Regions from separate parts of the Bacillus sp. 2175 genome, predicted to be linked through region 2. Evidence: a T-box and tRNA genes for the amino acid it is inferred to sense, from the RefSeq annotation. Region 2 holds a T-box; the other holds one or more tRNA genes.

Region 1 (3,429 bases), 360 kb from region 2:
AAATTGTGTATCCTGCTGCTATTGGTCCAATCATCCCAGAGAAGGATGTAAGAAGTCCAAGAAACCCATTAAAGAAATCTCTTGTTTCTGGTTCTGTAATTTCAAATGTCAATAAGTTAAAAGCCAACCAGTAAAAACCGTATCCTACTCCTAAAAGAGCCCCCATTAATAGAATATACTGAGAAGCACTTTTCCCTGCTACTAAGACAACGATAAAAAAAATTGCGAGCGTTCCTACCCCTATTCGTAATAAAATCGAGCGATCGATACGTTTCGCTAATTTCCCCCCTACAAGAAATGTGAGAGGCTGTAATACCACGCTGGCTAAATTATACAAGCCAAGATTCACATAATTTTGTGTTTGTTTCCATAAATAAATATTTACAAACGTATTCGATAAAGAAATTGCGAGCGTGTATAAACCTCCTATAAGGAGCAATAACACTAAATCCCGATTCACTTCAACGTCACCAATTATATGTTTCCATTTCATACACAACTCTCCTTTACTTCATGTTCTAGTCTTCCAAAGACAAGCCCAATTATGTAAAAGGAAAGCATAGAAAAAAGCTAGGGGCTCTCCCCTAGCTTTTTCTATATTTGTTACAATTATTTTGCTTCTTGGTAACGTTTTTCAGCAGCGTTCCAATCTACAACGTTCCAGAATGCACCGATGTAGTCTGGACGACGGTTTTGGTAGTTTAAGTAGTAAGCATGCTCCCAAACATCTAAACCGATAACTGGCGTTTTACCTTCAGTTAAAGGAGAATCTTGGTTTGGAGTGCTTGTTACTTCTAACTCACCATTGTTTACTACTAACCAAGCCCAACCAGAACCGAAGCGAGTTGCGCCAGCTTTTGCGAATTCTTCTTTGAATGCATCGAAGCTACCGAATTTTGCTTCAATTGCAGTTGCAAGTTCACCTACAGGTTGTCCTCCGCCGTTTGGAGATAGGATTGTCCAGAAGAATGTATGGTTAGCATGTCCGCCACCATTGTTACGTACTGCTGTACGGATTGCTTCTGGTACTTCGTTTAAGTTTGCAACTAATTCTTCTACGCTTTTGTCAGCTAATTCTGCATGACCTTCTAAAGCAGCGTTTAAGTTTGTAATGTACGTGTTGTGATGTTTTGTATGATGGATGTTCATTGTTTCTTTGTCAAAGTGAGGCTCTAAAGCATCATACGCATAAGGTAAATTTGGTAATTCGTGTTTTGCCATTGTTATATTCCTCCCAGTTTATGTATTGCCACTTAAGTGACATACAACTTCATTCTACCCTAATTGCCATAGGGTGCAAACAAATAAATCACATTGTCTTGCTATCATTAAAGTAGCAAAATCCCCACTTCTTTTCAATTAAAATGCTCATATATTCCGTAAAAAAAGCTTCCTTCTACAAGGAAGCTTCCTGCTAACATAATAAACATGTGAAATGGATATGGACCCTGTAGGACTCGAACCTACGACCGGACGGTTATGAGCCGTCTGCTCTAACCAGCTGAGCTAAGGGTCCACAATTATGTATGTAACAACATATCAAATAAAGGAATTCCTATCGGATATGCTCTTTAAGAAATGTAAGATAAATTTACCATATAGAAAAGAAAAGTGTCAATTGTATTTTTCTTATTTAAAAGAAGAAAGTTAATAAAAGAAATTTAGTTATCTCCACTATATGTAAATATAATATATCTTGAGATTCTCTAGATTACTACGTTACAATGATTTTATACATACATAAAGGAAGTGAATCTATGTCCATATTTACCCAATTCGTAAAAAGCATATACTCGCCTAAAGATATGGCGCTATTCCGTTTTCAAAAAATCGGTAAAACCATTTTGTATATTATGCTACTTTGCTTAATTACTACTATTCCAAGAACTTTTTTGTACGGTAGTTTTATCCAAGATGGTGTAAGCATGGTAAATCAAGTCATCGATAAAGATTTACCTGATTTTAAAATTGAAAATGGCGAACTAAAAGCCGATATTGATCAACCTATTGAAAAAGAAGAAGGAAATGCACTTTTCGTATTTGATCCAAATTCAACAGACCTAGAAAAATATCAAAATAAAACAGGTTTATTTGTTTTAAAAGATAAAGTAGTCTCTATGGGAAATGGTCAAATACAAACGTATTCTTATAACGATTTGTTAGGTGCATCTCTTGAGAAAAAAGATCTACAAGAATTTATTTCTTTATTCGATAATATTTATCCAATTTTATTATTTGTTATTGGATTCTTAGTGTACCTATTCCAATTATTCATCACTTTTGTAGGTGTGACTTTACTTGCGTTCATCGGTTCTGCTATGAGCGGTCAACGTAAACTATCCTATAAACAAGTTTGGACACTAACTGCATACAGCTACACAATCCCAACAATCTTCTTTATGATTATGGATGCATGTAAGATTGTCGTACCTGGATCAACATTCATCTATATCGCAGTTGTTTTAATTGTTCTGTACTTAACGATTAAAGAAGTTCCAAAACCGAAAGAAAAATAAGAACGAAAAAAAATGCCTAAATAGGCATTTTTTTTTTGGACAAGCATATATTCCTAGCAAAGGAGTGAAGAATATGAAGAGATTAGGTATATTCCTATTCGTGCTTGTTCTCGGTTATATATTTTATTACGATATAAAAATCGGTACTTTACCGATGTTAAGTTCATATAAAAAAACAACTGCTGCTCAAACGATTAAAAAAGAAAACACAGACAGTCAGCAGAATAAAGAGAACAAAACAGAAAAAGAAACGGATGTATCTTATAAAACAATTGAAGTAAAAACTGGTGAGACAGTTCTTTCTATTACAGAACAAATTAACAAGAAAAAAATTCCTTCCATAGAAAAAGTCATTGACGACTTTAAACAATTAAACAAAAGTACATCTGCTACAAAAATACAAATTGGAAAGTCTTATAAATTCCCCTTATATCAATAAGCTATCACTTAATCCTTGTCAATTACATAAAGGCGCTGATACAATAGTAAAAGTGAAACCGAGTACTTCGGTTTCTATAGCCCTATATCACGTATACTATCATTGATATGAGGGACTAAATAAGAAACTTCTTTTATAAGGAGAGCGATCTATTCGTGAATGAAATGACTCATCGTACAAAAACACGTCCAGTTAAAGTCGGTAATTTAACAATCGGCGGTAATAATGAATTAATTATACAAAGTATGACAACAACAAAAACACATGATGTTGAAGCAACAGTTGCTGAAATTAAGCGTTTAGAAGAAGCCGGCTGTCAAGTCGTCCGCGTTGCCGTTCCAGATGAACGCGCAGCAGATGCTATTGCTGATATAAAAAAACAAATCAACATTCCACTTGTTGCTGATATTCATTTTGATTATCGCCTTGCTTTAAAAGCAATTGAAGGCGGCATTGATAAAGTACGTATCAATC
Region 2 (3,429 bases):
CATCTACGAACATTTTAGGCCTGATGAGGAGGTCTTTGTGGATAAAGTGCTAGAGTGGAAGCGAGCGGCGGAGTACCATCAAGTGAAGTTAACGGATTTTCTTGATCCTAGGCAACAACAAATTGTTTCTATGGTAATAGGACAAGGTGATGTTGCTGTGCAATTTGGTGGTGCAACGCCTAATGCAGAGCGTAAAAGAGCACTTATTTATCCAGACTATCTAGAATTAAATGAAGAAGAATTTCAAGTAGAAGTATTAGAAATTGACTATCCTTCCAAGTTTTATACGCTAGAACATAGGCAAATATTAGGTACATTTATGTCTCTTGGTTTAACAAGAGAAAAATGTGGTGATATTTTGCTGCAAGAAAATCGTGCCCAAATTGTAGTTGCGAAAGAAATTGTATCGTATATTGAGATGAACTTACAATCAATAGGGAAAGTAAAAGTCTCTTTAGCGTCAGTGCAAGGAGAACAAATTCTACAGATACATGAAACGTGGGGAGAGAAATCTGGAACGGTTTCTTCACTTCGTTTAGATGTTATGTTAGCTGAAATGTTACATTTATCTAGACAGAAAGTACAACCTTTCATAAAAAATGGTTTAGTAAAAGTCAATTGGAAAACAGTGGAGCAAACTTCTTATGAATGTTATCCAGGAGATGTTTTTTCTGTTAGAGGATATGGCCGAAGTAAATTATTTTCTGTAGAAGGTAGAACAAAACGCGACAAATGGAGAATTTTGTATGGTATACTAAAATGATTGGTTTTTTAGAAGGAAATCCTCCTATTTTGTCGAAGAAAAGATATAATTGAAAGAGGAAATTTAGATAACTACTTGGAGGTGGCGTTGTGCCGTTAACACCATTAGATATTCATAACAAAGAATTTGGTCGCGGATTCCGTGGCTATGATGAAGATCAAGTAAATGAGTTTCTTGATCAAATTATCAAAGATTATGAATTGGTCATTCGTGAGAAAAAAGCTTTAGAAGAAAAAGTTGCGCAGTTAGAAGGGAAGTTAGATCATTTCTCTAATATTGAAGATACGTTAAACAAATCTATCGTTGTTGCACAAGAAGCAGCGGAAGAAGTAAAACGTAATGCGCAAAAAGAAGCGAAATTAATTGTGCGTGAAGCTGAAAAGAATGCTGATCGTATTATTAACGAAGCATTAGTAAAATCAAGAAAAGTTGCTTTTGATATTGAAGAGCTAAAGAAACAAGCGAAAGTATTCCGAACTCGTTTCCGTATGTTATTAGAAACACAGCTTGAGATGTTAAACAACGATGATTGGGATAAACTAATTGAATTAGAAGACGAAGTAGATGAACTGTTGAAAAAAGAAGAAACAGTGTAAGCTTGACGTTTTTCTCATTATTACATATAATTTTAAACAACATATTTATTAAGAAAAACGAAGATAGGGATAAGTACCTTTTCAAACCTTATATAGCGAACTGAGGATGGTGTAAGCTCAGGATAAGGAGATAGTGGGAATATCACCCTGGAGTTCCGCGCTGAACAAATAGAGTAAGCGTAGGCGTGTATTCGCGTTAAGAATATAAAGAGGATTCTATACATATGTATAGAATCTACTAGGGTGGTACCGCGGGAGACTTTCTCGTCCCTTTTGGGGATGAGAAGGTCTCTTTTTTATTCCGTTTTTTAAGTATTTCTTTTATACATGTAAGGAGGAATTGAGCATGGAGTACAAAAATACATTACTGATGCCAAAAACAGAGTTCCCAATGCGTGGGAATTTACCAAAACGTGAGCCTGCAATGCAAGAAAAATGGGCTGAAATGAATATTTACGAAAAAGTACAAGAACATACAAAAGGTCGTCCTTTATTTGTATTGCATGATGGACCTCCATATGCGAATGGTGACATTCATATGGGACATGCATTAAATAAAGTATTAAAAGACTTTATTGTTCGTTATAAATCAATGACTGGTTTTAGTGCGCCATATGTTCCGGGATGGGATACGCACGGTTTACCAATTGAACAAGCTTTAACAAATAAAGGTGTAAAACGTAAAGAAATGACAGTTGCTGAGTTCCGTAAGTTATGTGCAGAGTATGCATATGAACAAGTAGAACGTCAACGTGAGCAATTTAAGCGTCTAGGTGTACGTGCAGATTGGGATAATCCATATATTACTTTAGAGCCAGCTTATGAAGCACAACAAATTAAAGTGTTTGGTGACATGGCGAAAAAAGGTTATATCTATAAAGGTCAAAAACCAGTTTACTGGTCTCCAACGAGTGAATCTGCTTTAGCAGAAGCTGAAATTGAATATCAAGATAAAAAATCAGCATCTATTTACGTAGCATTCCCTGTAAAAGATGGAAAGAACGTATTAGAAGGTGATGAAAAGTACATCATTTGGACAACAACACCTTGGACATTACCTGCAAACTTAGGTATTTCTGTTCATCCAGAGCTTGAATATAGCATTGTAAAAGTAAATGATGAGAAATATATCATTGCTTCTGAGCTGTTTGAGACAGTTGCAAAAACGTTAGAGTGGGAAAATGCTGAAGTTGTGAAAACAGTAAAAGGTAGCGAACTTGAGTATACAGTTGCAAAACATCCATTCTACGATCGTGATTCATTAGTTATGCTAGGAGATCACGTAACAACAGATGCAGGTACAGGTTGTGTTCATACAGCACCAGGACACGGGGAAGATGACTTCGTTGTTGGTAAAAAGTATGGATTAGAAGTACTTTGCCCAGTCGATGATAAAGGTGTATTAACAAATGAGGCACCTGGATTTGAAGGCTTATTCTATGATAAAGCTAACAAACCAATTACAGAAAAATTAGAAGAAGTAGGCGCGTTACTGAAACTAACATTCATTACACATTCATACCCACATGATTGGAGAACGAAAAAACCAATTATTTTCCGTGCGACAGCACAGTGGTTTGCATCTATTGAAGCATTCCGTAAAGAATTAATAGAAGCTGTAGCAGAAACAAAATGGGTACCAGCATGGGGAGAAACTCGTCTTCATAATATGGTTCGTGACCGTGGTGACTGGTGTATTTCTCGTCAGCGTGCATGGGGTGTGCCAATTCCGGTATTCTATGCTGAGAATGGTGATCCAATTATTACGGATGAAACAATTAACCATGTAGCAGATTTATTCCGTGAACACGGTTCTAACGTATGGTTCGAGCGTGAAGCGAAAGATCTATTACCAGAAGGATTTACACATCCAGGTAGTCCAAATGGTGAATTCCGTAAAGAAACAGACATCATGGATGTATGGTTCGATTCAGGTTCTTCTCACCAAGCGGTATTAGAAGAGCGCGAAGATTTACAGCGTCCAGCTGATTTATATTTAGAAGGATCTGACCAGTATCGTGGTTGGTTTAACTCTTCATTATCAACAGCAGTTGCTGTAACAGGTAAAGC

Evidence for each region. The T-box of region 2 lies ahead of ileS2 (isoleucine--tRNA ligase). A T-box ahead of a tRNA ligase gene usually reads a tRNA of that ligase, here a tRNA-Ile.
Region 1: it encodes a tRNA-Ile, which carries the amino acid that the T-box ahead of ileS2 (isoleucine--tRNA ligase) is inferred to sense. The anticodon was not compared.

The regions. Positions count from the first base shown of each region.
Region 1 covers NZ_CM173819.1:4,027,498-4,030,926, forward strand. The annotation lists gene ACXKY9_RS20850 (MFS transporter) at 1-493, opposite strand, end outside; gene sodA (superoxide dismutase [Mn]) at 610-1,221, opposite strand; tRNA gene ACXKY9_RS20860 (tRNA-Ile) at 1,443-1,516, opposite strand; gene yqgB (protein YqgB) at 1,758-2,516, shown strand; gene yqfZ (protein YqfZ) at 2,590-2,955, shown strand; gene ispG (flavodoxin-dependent (E)-4-hydroxy-3-methylbut-2-enyl-diphosphate synthase) at 3,120-3,429, shown strand, end outside.
Region 2 covers NZ_CM173819.1:3,672,462-3,675,890, reverse strand. The annotation lists gene ACXKY9_RS18890 (YlmH family RNA-binding protein) at 1-763, shown strand, start outside; gene divIVA (septum site-determining protein DivIVA) at 853-1,359, shown strand; T-box leader at 1,411-1,634, shown strand; gene ileS2 (isoleucine--tRNA ligase) at 1,706-3,429, shown strand, end outside.